3 regions of the Roseateles sp. DAIF2 genome follow, and region 1 is predicted to be linked to each of the others. Evidence: riboswitches for the same ligand, from Rfam matches in the RefSeq annotation. Region 1 holds a riboswitch; each other region holds the start of a gene.
The links. A riboswitch is a leader RNA that binds a small molecule or an ion and turns the genes downstream of it on or off. The one in region 1 is predicted to bind cobalamin.
Positions count from the first base shown of each region.

Region 2: another riboswitch for cobalamin. It lies ahead of G8A07_RS12260 (TonB-dependent siderophore receptor); the one in region 1 lies ahead of G8A07_RS22580 (TonB-dependent receptor domain-containing protein).
Region 3: another riboswitch for cobalamin. It lies ahead of G8A07_RS20235 (TonB-dependent receptor domain-containing protein); the one in region 1 lies ahead of G8A07_RS22580 (TonB-dependent receptor domain-containing protein).

Region 1 covers NZ_CP049919.1:4,894,216-4,902,059, reverse strand. Annotated here, with positions in the region: gene G8A07_RS22600 (ABC transporter ATP-binding protein) at 1-379, opposite strand, end outside; gene G8A07_RS22595 (iron ABC transporter permease) at 379-1,377, opposite strand; gene G8A07_RS22590 (ABC transporter substrate-binding protein) at 1,531-2,451, opposite strand; gene cobU (bifunctional adenosylcobinamide kinase/adenosylcobinamide-phosphate guanylyltransferase) at 2,448-3,008, opposite strand; gene G8A07_RS22580 (TonB-dependent receptor domain-containing protein) at 3,012-4,910, opposite strand; cobalamin riboswitch at 5,022-5,286, opposite strand; gene G8A07_RS22575 (hypothetical protein) at 5,283-5,753, opposite strand; gene pth (aminoacyl-tRNA hydrolase) at 5,750-6,424, opposite strand; gene G8A07_RS22565 (M20 family metallopeptidase) at 6,717-7,844, shown strand, end outside.
Region 2 covers NZ_CP049919.1:2,652,792-2,660,635, forward strand. Annotated here, with positions in the region: gene G8A07_RS12230 (aminotransferase class I/II-fold pyridoxal phosphate-dependent enzyme) at 1-583, opposite strand, end outside; gene G8A07_RS12235 (Rieske 2Fe-2S domain-containing protein) at 605-1,717, opposite strand; gene G8A07_RS12240 (acyl carrier protein) at 1,714-1,977, opposite strand; gene G8A07_RS12245 (AMP-binding protein) at 1,994-4,099, opposite strand; gene G8A07_RS12250 (acyl-homoserine-lactone synthase) at 4,127-4,738, opposite strand; gene G8A07_RS12255 (MgtC/SapB family protein) at 4,863-5,612, opposite strand; cobalamin riboswitch at 5,693-5,972, shown strand; gene G8A07_RS12260 (TonB-dependent siderophore receptor) at 6,215-7,844, shown strand, end outside.
Region 3 covers NZ_CP049919.1:4,386,503-4,394,346, reverse strand. Annotated here, with positions in the region: gene G8A07_RS20240 (hypothetical protein) at 214-372, shown strand; partial or broken gene G8A07_RS28300 (DUF1090 family protein) at 369-593, shown strand; gene G8A07_RS20235 (TonB-dependent receptor domain-containing protein) at 655-2,568, opposite strand; cobalamin riboswitch at 2,650-2,901, opposite strand; gene G8A07_RS20230 (NAD(P)H-binding protein) at 2,913-3,977, opposite strand; gene G8A07_RS20225 (TetR/AcrR family transcriptional regulator) at 4,131-4,742, shown strand; gene G8A07_RS20220 (hypothetical protein) at 4,743-6,380, opposite strand; gene G8A07_RS20215 (excinuclease ABC subunit UvrA) at 6,535-7,844, opposite strand, start outside.

The DNA.
Region 1 (7,844 bases):
TCGCGTCCTGGACCGCGGCCTCGTCCGCGGCGCTGGCCGGGGCCAGCCAGGCCTGGTGCGGCAGGCGGCCCAGCATCACGACGTCGAAGGCGCTCAGCTCGTCGGCGCTGACCTCGTTCTGGCCCAGCCAGGACAGCTGGCGCGCGCGCTCGCGCGCCGGCCAGCCGGACCAGGGGCGCTGGCGCAGCTGCAGCGTGCCGTCGAAGGGCAGCAGGCCGGCCAGCGCGCGCAGCATCGTCGACTTGCCGGCGCCGTTGGGGCCGACCACCGCGGTCCAGGCGCGCGGCGCCGGCGCGAAGCGCAGCGGGTGCAGGATGGTGGTGCCGGACAGGCGCAGCGCGCGCAGGTCCAGCTCCAGCGATGGGGCGCTGCCGGCCATCATCGCGCGCCTCCGCGCGCCTGACGCCGGTGCATCAGGTACAGCAGATAGCTGCCGCCCAGCAGCGCGGTGATGATGCCCACCGGCAGCTCCTGCGGCGCGATCACCCAGCGCGCGCCGATATCGGCCGCCAGCAGCAGCATGCCGCCGGCCAGCGGGGACAGCAGCAGCAGGCCGCGATGCGTGATCGCGCCCCAACTGCGCACCAGGTGCGGCGCCACCAGGCCGACGAAGGCGACCAGGCCGCATTGCGCGACCGCGGCGCCGGTGGCTAGCGCCAGGGTGCCGATCAGCAGCAGGCGCACCAGCGGCAGGCGCACGCCCAGCGAGCGCGCGGTGGCCTCGCCCAGGCTCAGCGCATCCAGCGTGCGGCTGCAACCCAGCGCGACCAGCAGGCACAGCGCGAAGGCCGCGGCCATGATCTGCACCGCGCTCCAGCCCACATAGCCGGTGCTGCCCAGCATGAAGGCCTGCATCGCGCGCATGATGTCGGGGTTCATCAGGGTCAAGAGGGCCGAGCCCGAGCCCAGCACCACGCCGACCACGACGCCGGCCAGCAGCAGGCGCAGGGTCTGCTCGACGCCGCGCGCCAGCACCAGGGTCAGCAGCACCGCCAGCACCGCGCCGGCGAAGGCCGCACCGGTCATGCCGACGCGCAGGGCCAGCGCGGTGGCGGCCGGCGACAGGCCCAGCAGGAACAGCAGCGAGGCCACGCCCAGCGAGGCGCCGGCCGAGCAGCCCAGCAGATAGGGATCGGCCAGCGGGTTGCGGAACAGGCCCTGGGCCACCGCGCCGGCCAGCGCCAGCAGCGCGCCGGCAAGCCAGGCGCCGGCCGAACGCGGTGCGCGGATGTCCCACAGGATCATGGACATGGCCGGGTCGGTCGCCGCGCCCAGCCAGGGGCTCCAGCCGGTGCTGCCGATCGCCAGCCCCAGCGCCAGCAAGGCGGCGCTGCCGGCCAGCAGCAGGGTCAGCCAGATTCGGTGACGGGCGCTCATGACCAGATCCTTCGGATGGGATTTGCGGGCCGAGCGCCGGGCCGCTCCCAAGCCGGCCCGCCATGGCTTGCGCTGGTCGGTCGACCCGACCAGCACGGGCCGTCCCCGCGGGGGACCGGCCAAGGTACTCCTTGGACGAGGGGCTGGCTCATTTCAGCGCATCCCGCCCGGTGGCGCGTTGAAGGGTGTTGTCGGCCAGGGCACGGGGCCCGTGGAGGCCTGGCGCAGGCAGCGCGCCATCAGCGCGGCGGCCTCGGCCATGCGCGGGCCGGGGCGCACCAGCACATCGGATTCACCGGGCACCCAGACGCAGATCTTCTTGTCCTTGACCGCGCGGATGCCGTTCCAGCCCGGGCGCTGCGGCAGGCCATGGGCGCTGCGCTGGCCGACCATGATCAGCTGCGGATCGGCGCGCACGACGAACTCGGGGTTCAGCTTGGGGAAGGGGCCCAGCTCGGCCGGCACGATGTTCTTCGCGCCCAGGCGGTCCAGGATCTCGCCGATGAAGCTGGCGCGGCCGGCCGCATAGGGCGCGGCATCGACCTCGTAATAGACGCTCTGCGCGCGCGCCGCCGCCGGCAGCTGCTGCGCGCTCTGCGAGATCGCGCCGTCGATGCGGTTCCAGATGCGGCGCGCGTCGTCGGGCTTGCCCAGCACCAGGGCCACCTTGCCCAGCACGCGCTGCACATCGGCCATGCTCTTGGGCTCCAGCGCGATGACCTTGATGCCCAGCGCCTCCAGCCGGTCGATCACCCGGGCCGAGACGCCCAGCAGCACCACGTCGGGCTTCAGGGCAATCAGCGCCTCGATGCCGGTGTCGTCCAGCCCGCCCAGCTTGGGCAGGGCACGCACGCTGGCCGGGAAATCGGAAAAACGATCGACGCCGACCAGCTTGGCGCAGTCGCCCAGCTCGCAGACGGTCTCGGTCAGCGAGGGCAGCAGGCTGACGATGCGCTTGGGCACGGCGGGCAGGGTGATGCTGGCGCCGCGGTCGTCCTTCAGCGCGATGGGAGCGGCCGCCTGGGCCAGGCCGGCCAGCGCCAGCAGCACACTCGCAATCAGGGTTCTTCTCATCGTTTCTCCACCGCGCGGGTCCAGGCCTGTCCGGCCACCATCAGGGTCAGGTCTTGACAGCGCTGGGCCACGGCCTGGTTCAACCGGCCCAGCTCGTCCACATAAAAGCGCGCCTCGCGCGTCATCGGGCTGACGCCCCAGCCGACCTCGTTCGAGACGAAGACGACCGGCGCGGGCAGGGCGGGCAGCGCCTCCAGCAGGGCCTGGCGCTCGGTCTCCCAGGCGGCCAGGTCGGGCGCACCTTCTTCCATCGGCATCAGCCAGTTGGTCAGCCACAGCGTGAGGCAGTCGACCAGCAGCAACTGGCCCGGCACGGCGGCCTCGCGCAGCAGCGCCGCCGTCAGCGCCAGCGGCGCCTCGACGGTGGCGAAGCCCGCGGGCCGGTCGGCCCGGTGCCGCGCGATGCGCTCGCGCATCTCCGCATCGAAGGCCAGCGCCGTCGCCACCACCGTGACCGCGCCGCCCGCGCGCTGCCAGGCCAGCGCCAGGCGCTCGGCCTCACGCGACTTGCCGCTGCGCTGGCCGCCGACGATCAGGTGGTGCGAGGCGTCGGCCATGGCTCAGAGCTTCGGGGTGTAGCGCAGGCCGACGAAGAACTGGAACGGGGCGTTGGCGTAGCCAAGTGCTGTCTCGTACTTGCGGTCGAAAGCGTTCTCTAGCTTGAGCTGCAGGCGCAGTTCAGGATTGATGCTGTACTGCGCGTCCAGATCCATCGTGGCGTAGCCGCCCAGTCTGGCGCCGGTTCTGAAGCTGTCTGTTCGCTGACCGCTTGCCCACAGCTGAGCGCCCAAAGCCCAGCCGGCCAGGTCGGTCTCGGCGCGCAGCGTGCCATGGGTCTTGCTGCGGCGGGCCAGGATTCTTCCGTAGTTCTTGTAGCCTACGCGCTCGGTCACGTCCTTGGGGGATTGCAGATCCAGCGAGCCTGACAGTCGCACCGAAGCCAGCACGGTGTTGCCCCTCAGGCTCAGGCCTTGCAAGCGCGCCTGGCCGACGTTCTCGTAGCAGCCGGAGCTGCCCTTGCAGGGGCCGGGGGCGCCGAACACGATCAGATCGTCGATCAGATTGCGATAGGCCGTGAGGCTGGCGCCATGGACGCCCTGCGTGAAATGCAGACCGACTTCCGCGTTCCTGCCTTGCTCGGGTTTCAGGTCGGGCTTGCCGTACTCGCTGAAGCGCTGATAGAGCGACGGGGCCTTGAAGGCCGTGCCATAGGAGGACAGCAAGCGCCATTGCGGGGTCAGCTGGTAGCCGGCCGCGATGGTGCCGTTGTTGCTGCTGCCGAATTCACTGTCGCGATCATGGCGACCGTGGACTTGCAGCGAGAGCGGGCCGGACGCCCAGAGATAGCCCAACCCCACCGCGTCCTGATGGCGGTCAGCCTTGCCGTTCAACACGCTGGTGTTTTCCAGCTTGTCCTCGCGGCGCTCCAGGGCGCCGTTGAGCTGCCCTCCGCCGAGCTTGTAGCTGCCGTTGAATGCGGTGCTGCGGGTGCGGGTTTCGGTGAGGTAGGGGTTGGGTTGGGTCTCGTACTTGTCAGTGGACTCGCCGATACTGACATTGGTGCTGAAGTCCGGGCTCCATTGCGCTGACCAGCTGCCGCGCAGGGCGCGTGCGGCATTCAGGTTGCGGTCATCCACCGTGGGACGAGCGCTGGCGTCGTACTGGCCTTCGACATGGCTGTTGAGGCCGGACAGCTCCACCCGATGCTGGCGATTGAGCTGGGCGCCGACGCGAATGCTGACGCTGCGGCTGCTGTAGCCATCGATGTCGGGCTGATAGCGCAGGTCGGGAGTACCGGTGACCGGGCGCGAGTTGAAGCCGGTGCTGCGCTCCCTGGCCGCCGAGACGGCGTAGTCGAAGATGCCGCTCATCCCGCTGAGGCTGGCATCGAACTTGGCCAGGCCGAGGTTTCCACCACCGATACCCAGTTCCAGCTGGGGTGCACCTTCGCCCTTGCGCGTGAAGATCTGCACCACGCCGCCGATGGCGTCGGAGCCGTGCACGGCGCTGGCTGCACCGCGCACGATCTCGATGCGTTCGATCTGGGCCAGAGGGAGGGATTGCCAGGACGCGCCATCGGTGCGCTGCGAGTCATAGGGCACGCCGTCGATCAGGACCATCGTGTGACGGGTTTCGGCGCCGCGCACGAACAGGCTGGTGCTGGCGCCGATATTGCCGTTGCGCACCATTTCAAAGCAGGCCTGGCTGCGCAGCAGATCGGCGATGCCGCCGAAGGCCTGGCGCTCGATGTCTTCGCGGGTGATCACCGTGGTGTCGGCCAGCACCTGGCTGAGCAGCTGCGGACTGCGGCTGGCGGTGACGACGACGGGATCAAGACGATTCTGCTTGTTCTGCGCCTGGGCAATGGAGGAGGCCAGCAGGGCGAGGCCGATCGGGGCGAGGCGCAGCGCAGCGCGAGACGGGCGTGCAGCAGGGCAGCGCCGGGCGGGGGACTTCATCGAGAAATGGACCTAGGTATTGTGTCTGTCCAGGACGCCAGCTTCCCCGCAGGCTCCTGTGAAACGACATACCGGACCTAGGGCGCGCTTTTTTGAGGGGCCTCGCCTGCGTCCGGTGCATCACCTGTTGGCCGGTATCCGGGCTGGTGGAGGCGACAACCCCTGCTTCCTTCCCAGCGCTGCTGTTTGACGAGCGCCAGTGGATTTCTTGTGCAGGCGTTGAGACGGCTTGCCGCGAGGGCCATGCCGCCTGTCCACTTACCGTTGCGGGGACAGCTCAGGTTAGGTCCGCTCCGTGGGAGCATTCCCTCCTGATTCCCGTTTAACTGCGCGGATCCGAGAGACCCGCACGAGCACCAACAGCGCGGGATTCTAGCCGGACGTGTTGGCGTTGGTCTGCGGCGGCTTGGGCTTGTGGGTCTTGGGCTTCTTGGTCTTGAGCGGCTTGGGTGGCGCGCTGGCCGCGCCCTGGGCGGCATCGGGTGGAGGCGACTGCTTGCCGCGGCCATGGATGCCGATCGCCTGCTGCTGCCTGGCCTGCTGCGCCTCCAGGCGCTGGCGGTCCCGCTCCAGCTCGCGGGCCAGTTTCGCCTCGCGCGCGGCGATGCGCCTGGCCTCGGCGCTCTGGGCGCTGCTCGGCTGGTCGTAGTCGATGCGCTGCTGGCCCGGGGTTCCGGCGCCGGACTCGGGGCAGGGCGCATCGCGCAGCTCGCGGCCCTCGGGACCGCAGCGCCAGACCTGGGTGCTGCGCCGCTCGGTCTGCGCCATCGCCACTGCCATCGCGCCGCCGGCCATCAGCGCGATGGCGATCAGGCGGCAGGCGAGCGGCGACAGCGGGTTCATGATGACGATGGCGATGTAGGCGGCGGCGTGGATTCCGGTGCGGCTTCGGCGTTTGCAGCAGGCTTGGGCGGCTTTGGCGGCTTGGGCCGCGGCGGCTTGGCGTGGATCTTCATCATCGCGCGATCCATCTCGCCTTTCAGCATCAGATCGACGGCCTCCAGCGACTTGGCGACGCAGTCCTCGATCTTCTCGCGCTCGGCCTGCGGCGGCTTGCGCAGCACATAGGCCGCCACCTCGGCCTTGACGCCGGGATGGCCGATGCCCAGCCGCAGGCGCCAGAAGTTCGGCGAGCCGAGCTGGGCCTGCATGTCCTTCAGCCCGTTGTGGCCGCCGTTGCCGCCGCCCTGCTTGAACTTCATCTCGCCGGGGTCGATGTCCAGCTCGTCGTGGATGGCCAGGATCTCCTCCGGCGCGATCTTGAAGAAGCGCGCCAGCGCCGCGACCGACTTGCCGCTGAGGTTCATATAGGTCATCGGCTGCAGCAGCCAGATCGGGCCGGCGGCGCCGGGCGCGTTGTTGATGCGCGCGACCAGGCCGTGATAGCTGCGGTCCACCTGCAGGGAGCCGCCGAGGCGGCGGGCCAGCGCGTCCACCCACCAGAAGCCGGCGTTGTGGCGCGTGTCCTCGTATTCGGGGCCCGGGTTGCCCAGGCCGACAAAGAGTCGAATCATGGGCGCGATTATCGCCAGGGCCTGTTGGCGCTACGGCAATGGGTCGCGTTGTGCGCAGAGAGGCCGCAGGCTAGGCGCAAACCGCAGCCGGGTTCGGGACCCGGCGAGGCTTTGCAACAACGCATGCGGCCTCTCTGCGCACAACCCTTCGGGAAAGCCCGACACAGGGGCCACTCGTTGTTGCCGCGCTGGCCCGCACGTCAGTGCGGGCGGCGCGCCGCGCCTAGATTCGCCCCTGTGTCGGGCTTTCGCGACCTATTGCCGTAGCGCCAACAGGCCCTAGCATGGAGTGATGGACCGCCGCCAACTCCTCGCCCAGACCGACCTGGCCGCGCTGCAGCGCACGCTCGCGCGCCGCGTCGCCATCCCGACCGAGAGCCAACAGCGCGAGCGCGCGCCCGAGCTGCTGCGCTATCTGGAGGCCGAGCTGATCCCGGAGCTGCGCGCGATGGGCTTCGCCTGCGAGCTCTGGGACAACCCGGTCGCCGGCGCGCCGCCGATGCTGTTCGCCGAGCGCATCGAGGACCCGGCCCTGCCGACTCTGCTGAGCTACGGCCATGGCGATGTGGTGCCGGGCGACGAGGGCAAGTGGAAAAAGGCCGCCTCGCCCTGGGTGCTGGAGGCCAAGGACGAGCGCTGGTACGGCCGCGGCGTGGCCGACAACAAGGGCCAGCACAGCCTGAACCTGCAGGCCCTGGCCCAGGTGCTGGCGGCGCGCGGCGGGCAGCGCCTGGGCTTCAACGCCAAGTTCCTGTTCGAGATGGGCGAGGAGGTCGGCTCGCCGGGCCTGAAGGCGCAATGCGAGCGCCAGCGGGAGCGGCTGGCGGCCGATGTGTTCATCGCCTCGGACGGCCCGCGGCTGGCCCAGCAACACCCGACCCTGTTCCTCGGCTCGCGCGGCGTGCTGAATTTCGACCTGGAGCTGGACTTGCGCGAGGGCGCGCATCACTCGGGCAACTGGGGCGGCCTGCTGGCCAATCCCGGCGTCATGCTGGCCGCGGCGATCCACAGCATCGTCGACGCGCGCGGCGTGATCCGGGTCGAGGCGCTGCGGCCGCCGCCGATGCCTGCGGCCGTGCGCGCGGCATTGGCCGAGGTTCAGCCCGGCGAGCCGGGTGGTCCGCGGATCGACCTCGACTGGGGCGAACCGGGACTGACACCGGCCGAGCGGGTATTCGGCTGGAACAGCATCGAGGTGCTGGCCTTCAAATGCGGCAACCCGGACAAGCCGGTCAATGCGATCCCGCCGCGCGCGCTGGCGAACATGCAGATCCGCTTCGTCGTCGGCCGCGATCCGGCGAGCTTCCTGCCGGCGCTGCGCGCGCATCTGGATGCCCAGGGCTTCGAGCGGGTGCAGCAGCGCCAGGCCGGGGCCGAGATCATGAACGCGACCCGGCTGGACCCGGACAGCCCCTGGGTG
Region 2 (7,844 bases), 2.2 Mb from region 1:
CGGTGGTGCCGGCGATCAGACGGCTGCCGGTGTTGGTGGCGCCGTACTCGCGGGTGGCCTGGATGATGGCCTCCAGCACGCGCTCGTCGTTGGCCAGGCCCAGGTAGTTGTTGGAGGCGAACAGCAGAAACTCGCGGTCGCGGCCCTCATGCGTGTCGTGGATCAGCGCGCGGTTGCTGCTGCGCCCGCGCGAGGCCATGCCGTACCAGAAATGCCCCTGCGCGGCGCGCTCGCGGTGAAAGCGCGCGAAGCGGCGGGTCTTGGCGAACACATCGGTGTCGCTGCCGTTGGCGACGAAGTCGCGCATGGTCTGCAGCGGCGCGGCCGACGCGGCCACGGCGGCCGGCGTGGCGCCGAAGCGCACGCACAGGCTGTCCAGGGTGTCGGAGTCGTTGATCTCGACCCGCACGCTGGTCTGGAACAGCTGGTTCAGCTCGCTGACGATGGCCGCCAGCATGATGGAGTCGATGCCCAGGTCCTCCTGCAGCAGGGACTGGGGGCGCAGCGTCTCGTCGTCGTACTGGGAATGCTTCTTGACGACGGCGCGCACGGCGGCGACGGGATCTTGTGGGATGGCGCTCATGATCGGTGCTCGGTGGGGCGTTCAGGCGGCCTGATGGCTGCGCGGCACGATGTGGATGGGCTGCTCGGGCGGGAGCGCGTCGGTCGGGGTCTCAAGCGCCTGGCGCTGGGCCGCCAGGGCCTCCTGGGTCAGCTGCTCGCGCAGCCGCAGGTAGTAGGCGTTGACCTTGTCGACCGAGATCAGCTTGTTGGCCGTCAGGCTGGAGATGCGGGGCTCCTGGCCCTTCAGCGCGGCCATGTCCTTGGACTGCTGGATGAAGCGCTCCATCCGGCACATCAGCCAGGGGCGCACGCGACGCCAGCCCGGGATGGGCAGGGGCTTGATCATCGGGAACAGCAGGTCGCGCTTCGGTTCCTTGTAGCAGATGCACAGCCAGCAGTTGTCGTCGTCGATCGGCGTCGCGATCAGATAGACGTCGAACACGTCGTTGCGGATCTGGACCATATTGGGCATCTGCACGTCGACGCCGATGCGCCAGCCGCGCGTCCAGGGCAGGCGCGCGCGCAGGGTCTCCTCGGCCGTGCGCTCGTCGTCGGGGCGCAGGATGAAGTCGCTGCGGATCAGCGTGCCCTCCAGCTGGCAGCGGAAGTCGTCGACGCGGCCGCCCTTGGGGTCCCAGATGTTCAGCGCCGAGCCCTTGTGCACGAAGGGCACGTGGTAGACCTCGCAGACGCTCTCCACATAGCGGGTGTAATGGGTCGGCGCATGCCAGGCGTAGCGCGAGCTGAAGCCCTCGTACTCGGCGAACTCCTTGAACATCGGCACCTCGGGCAGCGCCTCGGGCACGCGCTCGCCGGTCCAGAACCAGATCAGCCCATGCTGTTCGCGCGTCGTGTAGGAGGCGACGCACATATGGCGCGGCGGCACGCCCTGCTTGCCCAGCACCGGCATGTGCACGCAGCGGCCGCTGGCGTCGTACTGGAAGCCGTGATAGGGGCAGGCGATCAGGTCGCCATGCTGCTTGCCATGGCTCAGCGGCACGCCCTTGTGGGCGCAGCGGTCGTCCAGGCAGACGATCTGGCCGCGGGTGTCGCGGTAGAGCACCAGCTTCTTGTTGAAGCGGCGGATGCCCACCGGTTTCTTGCTCTTGACGTCCTCGCTGCGCAGGACGGCATACCACTGGTTCGGAATCATGCGATCTTCTCCAAGGGGTTGAGGCGCATCACCAGCGCTTCCAGCTGCGCGACGCTGGCGAAATGCTGGGGATGGATGTCGCCGATCGGGATCTGCACGCCGAATTCCTGGCGCACGAAGTCGACGACGTCGAACAGCGCGGCGGAATCGAGGATGTTGAGTTCGAGCAGGCGGGTGTCGCGCTGCACGCGGCTGCCGTCACCGAGGAAGGCCTCGGCGATGAAGGCACACAGGCGTTGCGAGAAAAAGCTGTCGACCATGGGCATGCATTCCTTCTCAGCGGAGCGCGCGGGCCGACCGGGCCTCGCGCCAGATTTCCCGCGCCAGCAGCGCGGGGCTGTTGTGCCGGTAGAAGGCATCGGGCGAGAGCAGCAGGCCATGGCCGCGGTCCAGCTCGTCCAGCAGCTCGATCGCCGCGACCGAGTCCATCGCCAGGCTGGCGAAGCTGTCCTCGGCGCGCAGCCGGCCCAGCTCGCTGCGGGTGGCGACGGCGATGCGCTGCAGCAGCCATTGGCAGACCTCGGCCTCGCTGTCCAGGCGCAGCGGCTGCGCGGCCGCGGCGGGCGCGGCGCCTTGCTCCTCGGCCGCGTCGTCCAGCCGCAGATAGACCGGCAGCTCGCCCTGCAGGAACTCCTGCTTCAGCGCCAGGCGCTGCAGCTTGCCCGACGAGGTGGTGCGCACCGTCTTGCGCGGGATGAACAGCAGGGTCTCGATGCGCAGGCCGTATTTCTCGCCCAGCCGGGCGTTGATGCGCCGGCGCAGGTCCTGATGGTCGAGCGCGCCGCGCGGCACCTCCAGCGCCAGCGCCACCTGCTCGGTCTCGCCGTCGCCATGCTGGAAGGCCACCGCGCGGCAGTTGTGCAGCTCGGGGCAGGCCAGCAGGGCCTCATGCTCCAGATCCTGCGGGAAGTAGTTGGCCCCGCGCACGATCAGGATCTCCTTCATGCGCCCGGTGATGAACAGTTCGCCGGCCTCGACGAAGCCGATGTCGCCGGTGCGCAGCCAGCCGCTGCGCCCGTCCAGCATCTGGCCGAACTGCTGCGCGCTGCGCGGCTCGTCCTGCCAGTAGCCATGGGTGACGCTGGGGCCGCGCACCCAGACCTCGCCGAGCTCGCGCTCGCCGCGGGCCAGCTGCAGGGTGGGCTCGACGATGCGCAGCTCGAGGCTGGCATGCGGGCGCCCGCAGCTGACCACCGCCTGGGTGCCGGGGCGCTGCGGCTCGGCCGGCTGCCACTGGCCGCGCGCCAGCGCGCGGGCGTCCAGGTGGCAGCGCCGGAAGGCCTCGCCCAGCGGCTTGCCGCTGACCATCAGGGTGGTCTCGGCCATGCCGTAGCAGGGGTACAGCGCCTCGGCGCGGAAGCCGCTCGGCGCGAAGCGCCGCGCGAACTCGTCCAGCGTGCGCGCGCTGATCGGCTCGGCGCCGCAGAAGGCGATGCGCCAGGCGCTCAGGTCCAGCTCGCCGAGGTCGCGGTCGCGGATGTTGTTGACGCAGAGCTGGAACGCGAAGTTGGGGCCGCCGCTGCTGACGCCGCCGCTGCAGCCGGCGCCGAACTCACTGACCGCCTGCAGCCAGCGGTAGGGGCTGCGCACCAGCAGGCTGGTGGGCATCAGCAGGCTGGCGAAGCCGGCATGCACCGGCTGCAGGATGCCGCCGACCAGGCCCATGTCGTGATAGGGCGGCAGCCAGATCACCGAGCGGCTCTGGCCCTTGCGGTGCCCGAAGCAGTCCTGGATCAGCTGCGAGTTCTCGACCAGGTTGCGTTGGCTCAGCATCACGCCCTTGGGGCGGCCGGTCGAGCCCGAGGTGTACTGCAGCATCGCCAGCGCCTCGGGATCGGGGCGCAGGCCCGCCAGGCCCGCGGCCGGCGCGGCGTCGAACTCCTCGACCGCCAGCCAGCCGGTGCGCGCCAGTTCCGGGTCGCGGCGCAGCGCGGCCAACTCGCCGTCCAGGCTGCCGCGGCGCGCCAGCACCAGCGCGTTGTCCAGTTCCTTGAGCACCAGGCGCAGGCGCTCGGCCTGCAGCGGGTTGCGCGGCGGGAAGGTCGGCACCGCGACCACCCCGGCCGCCATGCAGGCGAAGAAGGCGGCGACGAACTGGCGGCCCTGCGGCAGCACCAGCACCAGGCGCGGCGGGATCGGCCCGCCGCATTGGCGCAGCGCCGCCGCATAGCGGCCGACCCAGTCGGCCAGCTGCGCGTGGCTCAGCTGTTCATCGGCATCGTCCTCGGTCTGCCAGAAGCGGTAGACCAGGGCATCGGGCTGCTCGAAGGCATTGCGGCGCAGCGCGTCGGCAAAGCTCCACGAGGTGCCTGCCGGCCGGGCCGGGAGCGCCGGGTCCGGCTCGGCGGGCATGGTGGCGATCAGAGGGGCGGCGACATCCATGGCGGTGGCGGATGAAGAGGCGGGCGATCAGGCCGCGACCGCGGCCTGTGCCGGCTGGACCTGCACCTGGCGCGGCCGGCACTCGATCTGGCAGGCGAACAGGCGCCGGCCGCCGACGGTCTGCGGCGGCGCCAGACGGCCGGCGCTGAAGCCGGCCATCGTCAGCAGCCGCTCGACGCCGACCGGCGAAACCGTGACCAGGCGGCTCACGCCCTGGGCGCTGGCATGGTCGATCGCGGCCTGCAGCAGCGCGATGGCCTGGTCGGATGAGAACTGGCGCAGCGCCGGGTTGCCGCCCGTCGCTTGGGCTTCGCTATCGGGGCTGAGCGTGACGAAGCGCGACAGCTCCCAGACCGCCGCATCGGACGGCAGGCCGCCGGGGGCCAGCATCGGGAACACCTCGCTGAGCAGGTAGGGCCGCGTCGTCGGCAGCAGGCGCGCGCAGCCCGAAAGACGGCCCTCGCGGTCGCGCAGCAGCACGTAGTGGGCGTCGGCATGATCGAACTGATCCAGCTCGCGCTGCGGCGCGCAGTTCAGGGTCCAGCCCAGGGTTTCGACGAAGACGCGGTAGCGGTAGGCCGCCAGCTCGGCCAGCAGCTGCTGACCCATTTCCGCATGTGCGATCGCGGTGATATTCATATGCCTCCCGTAAGGTCCGCGGACGATACGAAAGGCGCGCTCGTGCGGCACCTATCAATCTTGGTAGGACGGGGAAGCAGCGGTTTCGACGTCTACTCCCGCTCGCGCGGGATACACCAGGAGCTCAGTTGCGCGCGTGCGTGACCCTGTATTCGGCGACGCCGGGCAGCTCGCCGATATGGCTGGAGAAGCGCGTCAGGGTCTGGCCCTTGTAGTTGCGCATTGCGGTGCAGACGAAGCGCCATTCCTCGCGGCCGCCGACGCATTCGATGCTCAGCGAGCCGGGCGCGAAGCGGTAGCCGATCTGCTCGGCGAAGGCGGCCAGCTCGGCCTGCTCGAAGCGCCGTGCCGGCTCGCCGCGCAGCAGCACCGAGATCGCCGGATGCGAGGGCAGGCGCGCCTCCAGCTTGGCGCCCCACATCATCAGGCTGGCGCAGAGCAGGGTCAGCGCGATGGCCGCGAAGTAAAAGCCCATGCCGACCACGATGCCCAGCGCCGCGGCGGCCCACAGCGAGGCGGCGGTGGTCAGGCCGCTGATGTTCATGCCCTCGCGCATGATCACGCCGGCACAGAGAAAGCCGATGCCGGTCAGCACGCCCTGGATCACGCGGGTCGGGTCGGTGAAGGGCGGGGGCAGAGCGCCGGCCAGCCCGCCGAACCAATGCTGCGGGAAGGCCACCAGCACCGTCACCGCGCAGGAGGCCATGCAGACCAGCGCATAGGTGCGCATGCCGGCGGCGCGGCCATGGTAGGCGCGCTCGTAGCCGAGGATCAGGCCCAGCACCATCGCGCCGCCCAGGTGCATCAGCATCAGCACATTGGCCTGCCATTGACCGATCGCCCAATAGCGCAGCAGCTGTTCCAGGTCCAGCATGATGGGGGTCTCCCTGCGGGTGCCGACCGCCCGATGCTACGCCGCCGCCGGCCCCAGGGGCAGGTCTTGACCGCGAATCGTTTAGGATTCGCGCCGTTGGTGCTCGCGGGATGATTGCCATCCTGCAGTTAAACGGGAATCAGGAGGGGGACAGGCCAGAAGAACGGCCCGATCCTTGCCTGAGCTGCCCCCGCAACGGTCAAACGACCGGAATCCGACCCGGCGCCGTGCTTTCCCCGGCCGTGCGCCGCGGCCGTGTTTCCACCTCGCTTCCTCCGCCCACTGGATGCCTTTGCGCGTCTGGGAAGGGCCGGCGAGTCGTCGTCAGCCCGGATACCGGCCAACAAGGCGATGCGCGGTCCCGTGGCTTGTTCGGGATCGCTGCGTCATGAGGCGCGGGTCTGCGGGGAGGCAGGCCGGGCGCGACAGCGGGCCTTGGCCCAGACAGACCAGCTTCATGAGTCCCGATCCTCTGCCGTCCGTGGCCTGAGTTCTCGTTCCTCTTCCCTCGTCCTCTCTTGCTGACCGATCGGCGTGCGCGCATCGGCCCGGCGCGTCTGCGTCCCGGGCCTGCGGCCCCGTGGTCGATCCCGAGTCCACCGATGCATCACAGCTCCAAGAATCCCCGTCCGTTCCAGGCAGGTCCGTGCCTGCGCCCCTTGCCGCATGCCGCGTTGCTGATGCTGGCCGCGCTGGCCGCCGCGCCGGCCCTGGCCCAGCAGCAGTTGCAGCCGGTGCGCGTGTCCGGCCAGGCCTCAAAGCCGGCGGACGGCCTGCTGGCCTCGCAGTCCACCGCCTCGCGCCTGGACCTCAGCGCGCTCGAAACCGCCGCCAGCATCGAGGTGCTCGACGTCGAGCGCCTGCGCGCGCGCGGCGAGGCCACGATCGCCGACCTGCTGGGGCGTGCCACCGGTGTCAGCGCGCTGGGCTCGCCCGGTTCGGGCAGCACCTTCGCCAGCCGCGGCTTCAGCGGCAACGACTCGGTGGCGCTGGCCGAGGATGGGCTGCGCATGGCCACCGCCTCCGGCACCCAGTCCGTCCCCTCGGACGGCTGGGGCTATGAGCGCGTCGAGATCCTGCGCGGCCCGGCCTCGGTGCTGTACGGCGACGGCGCGATCGGCGGCCTGATCAACCTGGTGCGCAAGGTGCCGGGCCGCGAGGCTGTGAGCGAACTGAGTGCGGGCCTGGGCAGCCGGGGCGACTACCGCCTGGGCCTGGGCCTGGCGCGCCCCCTGAGCGAGCGCAGCGCGCTGCGCCTGGACCTGCTGGCCAAGGGCGGCGATGGCCATATCGAGCGCGGCGACTACCGCAACGGCAAGCTGATGAGCACCTGGCGCTGGGAAGCCACGCCGGACCTGCGCCTGGACCTGAGCCTGGACGTGCATCGCGAGCGCCCGACCGCCTATTTCGGCACGCCGCTGAAGCCGGACGGCAGCCTCTGGCGCGAGCTACGGCGCGAGAACTACAACGTCGAGGACGCGTTGTGGCGCATGGACCAGGAGCGTGCCCGCGCGCGGCTGGACTGGCGCCTGGCCGAGGGGCTGGATGCCCGCGTGGTGGCCTACCGCTTCCTGGCCGACCGACGCTGGCGCAATCTGGAGGAGTACGGTGCCAGCGCCGATGGCCGCTCGATCGAGCGCCAGGGCTATCTGGGCATCGAGCACCGGCTGCGCCAGTCGGGCCTGCGCGCCGAACTGCGCGGCCGCGCCGGCGGCTGGCAATGGACCAGCGGGCTGGAGCAGATGTGGCTGCGCTTCCAGCATGCCAACGATCTGTACGAGTACGACACCGTCACCCAGGTGCCGCTGCAGGGCTTCGATCCCGGCCGCTACATCGCCGCCGCGCCGATGCTGCCGCGCAACCGCTCCGAGACGCGCCAGCAGGCCCTGTTCCTCGAGACCGACTGGCAGCCGACACCGGACTGGCATCTCAGCGCCGGGCTGCGGCATGACCGCACGCGGCTGCAGCGTGACATCCTGTCGCCGCGGCCTGACGGCTGGGGTGCGCGCTTCAGCCCGACCAGCTGGCGTTTGGGGGCGTTGTTCCAGCCCGACGCGATGCAGAGCATCTACGCCCAGCTCAGCAGCGGCACCGACCCGGTCGGCACGATCGCGACGCTCAGCAAGGCCAATACCGCGCTGCGCCTGACCGAGGGTCGCCAGTTCGAACTCGGCTACAAGCGCGCCGCCGGCCGGCTGGAATGGAGCGCGGCGCTGTTCCAGATCGACAAGG
Region 3 (7,844 bases), 510 kb from region 1:
TTGCGGCCGATGCGGCGCTGCACTCGCCGCCCCGGTACTGAGAGCTTGTCAAGCAGATGAACTCGGCCCCAGAGCTTGCTTCTCTGCTCGCTGCAATGCAGAAGTTCGACAGCTACGTTTCCCGGGTGCCGGGGCACGTTAAGGAACGCTACCCGACGGCTGGCGAGACAAAGCAGACGTATGAGAAGAAGCGGCCCAACGTGAAGCTTGGAGATGGAGGAAGCCAGCAGCGTGCCAACCCACCTACTTGCGCGTCTTGCGATGCTCGAGAGCAGAGATCTCTACCTCGAGCAGAACGAGTTTTCCATCGTGTACCCAAACAAGAGGTATCACGGAGAACTGGAGGCAGGCGACATCCTCAAGGCGGGTTGACGGTCTTGATCCAGACGCGGCGTGACGGACGCCGAGGCACGACAGACCTGCGCCGCGAAACGAGGCGGACATCTAGGCGCAGATCGTCGAAGTCCAGGGGCGGTAACCCGCAGCGGGTGGCCGGCCTGAAGCGGGCGCTGCTCGCCACCGAAACTCAATGCGGCGAGGCCTCGCTCGCCCGCGAGCGGCAGGGCCGCATCGACAGGACCGAACGGGAGGTGGCCCGACGGTATGCGTCCGGCCAAGTCATCGTGACGTCCGGCACGAGGCCGCCGCGGGCGCTCAGAAGCCCTGGTTGTCGAAGCGCAGGCCGATCCAGGCCTGGCGACCCAGGTCCTGGTAGTCGCGCACCGGCTCGATGCGGCGGTCGGCGGCGTTCAGCAGCTTGGCCTCCAGGCGCCATTGCGGCAGGAAGCGCCAGCTGGCGCGCAGGTCCAGCACCGCGTAGGCGCCCAGCCTGACATTGCCGTCCGGCCGTGCGCCGACGCCGGTCAGCGAGGCGCCGGCGTTCCAGGCGCCGGCCTCGTAGTCGGCCGACAGGCTTTCCTGGTGCGCGGCGCGGCGCGTCACGCGGTCACCGGTGCGGTCATCCTTGGCGTCGAGGAAGTCCAAGGTCGCGCGCAGGTTCAAGCCGCCCCAGCGCTGGGTGGCGCTCAGGGTCGCGCCCTTCAGGGTCGCGCGGGCCAGGTTCGCGGGGCAGCCGGACTGGCCGGGCGGGCAGATCTTGCCGGTGTTGTCGGGGCTGTAGACGATCAGGTTGCGCGTGCTGTTGCGGTAGACGGTCAGGCCCGCGCTTGCATCGCCGGCGCTCCAGGCCAGGCCCAGCTCGGCGCTGCGGCCCTCCTCGGGGTGCAGGGTGGCGACGCCGTAGCCGGGGTAGTAGAGGTCGTTGAAGGTCGGCGCGCGGAAGGTCTTGCCGGCCAGCGCGCGCAGCTTCAGCTGCGGGCTCAGCGCATAGCTGGCGCCGATATTGCCGGTGTTGGTGTCGCCATAGGCCGAGTTGTCGTCGCGGCGCAGGCTGGCCTCCAGGCCGATCGCGTCGCCGGCGCCGAACTGCCCGGCGTAGCCGGCGATCACGGCCTTGTTGCGGCGCGTCGGTGCGCCCGTGATCACATTGCCGGCCACCTGCTCGCGCAGCTGCTCATAGGCCAGCACCAGCTGCTGGCCGGGGGCGAAGCGCAGCGCGTTCTGCCAGGTCAGCTGTTCGCGCTCGGTCTCGTAGCTGCTGAGCAGATTCGCGCCGCTGACCAGCTCGTCCTTGCCCTTGGCGAGCTGCAGGCTGGTGGTCCATTGTTCGGAGATGCGGCCGCGGTAGTCGAGCGCGAGCAGCCGCGCCTTCAGATGGTTGCGGAAATCCGGCGAGGCATCCTGCTTGAAGTCGGGCGGCGGGCCGTACTCGCTGCCGTCGAACTGCGCGTTCAGCTTGTTCTGGCTGGCCGAGAGGCCCAGGCGATGGCCCGCGAGCGGCGTGAAGCCCAGGCGCAGCTGGGCGCTGTCGCGCTTGAAGCCATCGCGGTCCGGGTTGAAGTTGCCGAACAGGTCGCCGCTCTGGCGGATCGCCGAGATGCCGCGGCTGCTTTCGCGCGCGACGCTGGCGGCATAGTCGAAGCCGCCCAGCATGCCGCTCGCCTCCAGATGGCCCTCGCGCGAGCGCTCGCCACCGATGGCCAGGCGTGCGCCCAGATGGGGCGTGGCGCCCGCCTCGCCGCGACGGGTGATGATGTGGATCACGCCGCCGACCGCGTCGGCGCCGTAGAGGCTGGAGGCCGGGCCGCGCAGCACCTCGATGCGCTCGATCTGTGCCAGGCTCATGTTCTCGAAGTTGGCCTGGCCCAGGGTGGCGGAGCCGACGCGCACGCCGTCGATCAGCACCACGGTGCTGCTGGTGCCGGTGCCGCGCAGGAAGTAGCCGGCGTTCTGGCCCGGGCCGCCGTTGCGTGCCAGCTGCAGGCCGGCATGGCGGCGCAGTGCCTCCTCGACCGAGCTCAGGCCGCCGTCGCGCAACGCCTCGCGGTCGATCAGCACCACGTCGGCCACGCTGGCGCTCAGCGGCTGGGCCTCGCGCGTGCCGGTCACGACGACCGGGGCCAGGTGTTGCTGCGCGCTGGCGGCGAGCGGGGCGAGGGAGAGGAAGGCGGCGACGGCGAGGGCGCGGCGCGGCATACCGGACGGGCAGGACGGATGTGGATACAACATGGTGGGAGGGGGACTGAATGGCAACTGCCGGGACTGCATGTCCGCCGCTTCCCCGCGGCCGCATGCGATATGGAGGCGCCAGGGGCGCCGCCGCTTGTTGGCCGGTATCCGGGCTGGCGGAAGTGGGACCGCTGTTCCCTTCCCAGGCGCCGCGGCACCCAGTGGGTCTCAACAGGGGCGCGGGCGTCGCGGCCGAATCCGCAGTAGCTTCACCCGCCTTCCGCTTACCGTTGCGGGGGCAGCTCAGCTTGGGCCGCTGCGCGGCCCCGCTGATTCCCGTTGAACTGCGCGGGCCGGACGGCCGTTGCGAGCACCAACGCGGGAATGATAGCGAGCGGAGCCGCTCAGCCGGGCAGGGCGTCGCCGAACAGCTCCAGCGCGTGGCCACGATGCAACGCGGCCAGCAGCGCCGCGGGTGGCACCGCCTGGGCCAGCGCCAGCGCACCGCTCGGTTGATGGCCGGCCGCGTGCAGCTGCCGGGCGGCCTCGACCACGATCGGCGCGGTCACCGCGTAGATATCCTGGCCGCGCACGCCGGCCTCGCGGATGCTGCCGTCCGTCATCCGCAGCCGCAGCACCAGTTCGAAGCGCTGGGCCGAGCGCCCGCTGGCATCGACCGCCGCGGGCGGCGGCGTGGTGCTGTCGCGGATGTCTTCCAGTGCCGAGCGGTTCAGCAGCGAGCGGATGCTGCGCGCCTGCAGATGCCGGGCCAGCGTGATGATCTCGCTGAAGGGCAGCTCGACCATGTCCATGCGGCCCAACGGCGCGGCGAAGGACCAGTCCCGCGCCTCGGTCTGCGGCAGCAGCGGCGCCAATGCGCCGTCGCGCAGCACGAGGCGCGGCACCTTGTTGCGCTCGCCGGTCACGCGGGTGCCACTGGTGGGCCACCAGCGATCGAGCCCGATCGCCACGGTGATCTCGTCGATCGCCTGCGCCGGCGCGCCGGCCGCGGCCAGGGCACTGGCCAACAGATCGGCCAGGCCGCCGTAGAAGCCCGCCGCCGGCGTCACGACCCGGCCGGCGGCGCGCGCCGCCGCGTCGAAATCGGCGAACAGGGCCTGGGCGCTGGCCTGTTCCGCGGTTACGTCGAGGTAATGGCTGCCTGCCCGCAGCGCGGCGCGCGCCACCGGCACCGCGGTGTCGAGGAAGGGGCCGGCGCAGTTGATCACCACCGCACAGCCGGCGAAGGCCCGCGCCAGGCCTTCCGGGTCGTCCAGCGCGGCGACGCGCCGCTCGACCTCGGGCGGCAGGCCCTGCTCGAGCCGCGCGGCATCGCGGCCGACCGCCACCACCGGAAGGCCCTGGCGAAGCGCCTCCCGGACGACGAAACGGCCGGTATGACCGGTGGCGCCATAGACGGCGATCGGGGCCGAGGCGGGTGGCTGGGCGGTGAAAGCGTGCTGGGTCATCGAGATCTCCTATGAATGATACAGACCTGTCTGTTCTTTAAAGATTACAGACAGGTCTGTAGCATGTCAAGCATGGTCAGCAAAACCGTTCTTCGATCGCCTTCCTCGCTTCCGTCCGCTGCATCGCCGTCTGCGGCGTCCCGCCCCGCGCCAGTGAAGCGAGCGGCGGCGGGCAAGGCCGCGGCCGAGCCGGCCGCCGAGCTGCGCGAGCGCATCCTCGACACCGCCTCCCGGCTGTTCTACGAGCGCGGCGTGCGCGCGGTCGGGGTGGATCTGGTGGTGCAGGAGGCGGTGATCGCCAAGACCAGCCTGTACCGCTACTTCCCGACCAAGGACGATCTGATCGTCGCCTTCCTGGAGCGCGAGGACCAGGAGTTCTGGGCGCTGTGGGACAGCGTGGCCGAGGCTCATGCGGAGGATCCCGCCGGCGAGCTGGCCGCCCATCTGCGCTGGATCGGCGCGCGCCTGGCCCGCGCCAACTACCGCGGCTGCCCGCAGATCAATGTCGCGGCCGAGTTCGCCGAGCAGGACCATCCGGCGCGCCGGGTGGCGCAGCGCCACATGCTGGCGCTGCGCGGCCGTCTGCAGGACATCGCCCGCCGGCTCGAGGGCGTGCGCCAGCCGGACCGTCTGGCCGCCCAGCTGGCGGTGCTGGTCAACGGCGCCTTCGTCAGCTCGGGCCTGCTCGATGCCGACGAGGCCACCGAGGTGCTGCTGGCGGCGCTGCAGTCGCTGCTGGACGGGGCGCGCGGGCGGCGGGGCTAGTCAGCGGAACATGCGCTGCACCACCTGCCCATTGCTGAGGCCGCCCTCATTGCCCAGGGTCGAGGGCGAGGCGAGGTTCCAGCAGGCCAGATGCGCCAGCGCGTTGACCATGATGGGCGTCAGGTAGAGCTGGGTAACGGTGTCGTAGAGCGGGAAATCGTCGACGCTCTCGATGTCCAGCCAGGCGCGCGTCTCGAAGGGCAGCTGCTGCCACCAGCTGGAGACGTTGTCGTTGTAGACCCACAGCAGTTCGACCGATTCCTGCGCCGGCACGTCGAACCAGCTGTTGGGCAGCACCTTCAGGACCTGGCGCACCATCAGCGCGCCGCCGGCGTTCTTGGCGGCCAGCAGCTTCTGCTGCAGCTCGGCGAAGGCGCTGGTCTCGAAGACCTGGTTGTGGCGGTACAGCCGCGCCGCGCCCTCGCCGGGCTGGTTCGGGCCATAGGGCACATAGCCGACGCCGGCCGCGAAGGGCTGCAGGCCGAACAGCGGCGGGATGTCGTCGGAGAGGATCACGTCGCGCCGGGCCGGGTCGCGGCTGATGCCCTCGTCGGTGTTGACGAATACGATCAGGCGCGGCACGCCGCGCGCCAGCATCGCGTTGACACCCAGGTTCTCCAGGCTGCCGCCATCGGCGAAGCGGTAGTTGAGCGCCGGCTGGCTGGCGCGCGCCTGCAGCGGCCAATAGGGATAGCGCGGCACCAGCCCCTTGAAGTCGGGGTACTGCTCCTCGAACAGCTGGGCGAAGGCGGCGCTGCTGCAGCCGGCGATATCGGACAGCGAGTACAGGCGCGCGGGCCGGCTGGTCGTGACCAGGCCGGGCGCGGCATCGCCCTGATAGGTGCTGCCCATCGCGAAGGATTCCAGCAGCCCGCCGCCGATCGCGCCCGGCTGCTGCTGCGCATTGGCCGGGAAGTTCGCCCGCACGCCCAGCATGAAGTTCGCCTCGAAGGGCATCAGGTCCGCATCGGTGGCGTCGCTGCTGAACAGGCTGGTGTTGAGGATGGGGAAGGGGCGCTGGCGCTGCACCGTGATGAAGTCGCTCACCTTCAGCCCCGGGTTGCGCGCCAGCGGGCCGCCGGCCGTCTTCAGATAGGCCTCGGACCAGCTGAAGCTGCGGCGGTCGAAGCCGTCGGCGCCCGGCAGCCACAGGCCGTAGGGCTTCAGCACCAGCTCGCCGATCAGGCCCTGCCAGAGATCGGAGTTCGCATAGCCGTAGGTTTCCTTGAGCTGATACAGCGTGTCGATGATGTCCAGCGGATCCAGCCGGGTCGGCACCCGGCCGAGGTTGTTCGGCGTCTGCCGCTCCAGCACCGACAGGCTCAGCGCGCGCGGATCGAGGATCACCTCGCCGAGGAAATCGTCATCCGAGATGCCGGCCGGCAGGTAGGTGAACAGGCTGTTGGCCCAGGTGCCGCCGGAGACCGAGGAGCTGGCGAACACCTGATCCAGCAGGCCCAGGTAGCGCAGCGCGCGCAGCTGCCCCATCGCGCAGGACAGGGCGCGGCTGCCGCCGCCGGAGAAGCACAGGCCGACCGAGCGCGGGCCGGCCTGCGGGGCCGGATTGGCGTCTGTGGCATCGGCGATTTGGCCCAGCGGCAGGATGCGCGCGTTGAAGGTAGGGGAAGAAGCATTCATGACCGACTCCCTGAGCAGCCGTCATGACGAGGCCGCCCCGCCGGCCGACGGCGGACCCGCGCGGGACGGGCGGGCCCGGACATGGGCGCGCCTGTCCTATGAAACGCAAACGCGCGGCCGGACCCGACATGGGGGCCGGCCGGGCGCGTCGCGCTCAGGCGCCGATGTAGTCCGCCAGATGCTGGCCGGTCAGGGTCGCGCGGGCCTGCACCAGCGCGGCCGGCGTGCCCTCGAAGACGACGCGGCCGCCGTCATGGCCGGCGCCGGGGCCGAGGTCGATGATCCAGTCGGCATGAGCCATCACCGCCTGATGGTGCTCGATCACGATCACCGACTTGCCGGCATCGACCAGCCGGTCCAGTAGGCCCAGCAGTTGCTCGACATCGGCCAGGTGCAGGCCGGTGGTCGGCTCGTCCAGCACATAGATGCCGCCCTTCTCGGCCATCTGGGTCGCGAGCTTGAGGCGCTGGCGCTCGCCGCCGGACAGGGTGGTCAGCGGCTGACCAAGGCTCAGATAGCCCAAGCCCACATCGGCCAGGCGCTCCAGGATCACATGCGCGGCCGGCGTGCGCGCCGCGCCCTGGCCGAAGAACTCGCGCGCCTGGGCCACCGGCATCGCCAGCACCTCGCTGATGTCGCGGCCGCCCAGCTTGTACTCCAGCACCGAGGCCTGGAAGCGCTTGCCCTCGCATTCCTCGCAGGGGGCCGAGACGCCGGCCATGGTCGCCAGGTCGGTGTAGATCACGCCGGCGCCGTTGCAGGCCGGGCAGGCGCCCTCGGAGTTGGCGCTGAACAGCGCCGGCTTGACGCCGTTGGCCTTGGCGAAGGCGCTGCGGATCGGGTCCAGCAGGCCGGTGTAGGTGGCCGGGTTGCTGCGCCGCGAGCCGCGGATCGCGCTCTGGTCGACCGTGACCACGCCGGGCTGCGGGCTGACCGAGCCGTGGATCAGCGAGCTCTTGCCGGAGCCGGCCACGCCGGTCACCGCGACCAGCACGCCCAGCGGGATGTCGACATCGACCTTGCGCAGATTGTGATTGCAGGCGGCGCGCACCTGCAGCGCGCCGCTGGGCTTGCGTAGCTTGGGCTTGAGGCGGGCGCGGTCGTCCAGGTGCCGGCCGGTCAGGGTGCCGCTGGCGCGCAGGCCGGCGACGCTGCCCTGGAACACCAGCTCGCCGCCGCCGGCCCCGGCGCCGGGGCCGAGGTCGACCACATGGTCGGCGATCGCGATCGTCTCCGGCTTGTGCTCGACCACCAGCACGGTGTTGCCCTTGTCGCGCAGGCGCAGCAGCAGCTCGTTCATGCGCTGGATGTCGTGCGGATGCAGGCCGATGGTCGGCTCGTCGAACACATAGGTGACATCGGTCAGCGAGGAGCCGAGGTGGCGGATCATCTTGACGCGCTGGGCCTCGCCGCCCGACAGGGTGCCGCTGGGGCGGTCCAGCGACAGATAGCCCAGGCCGATCT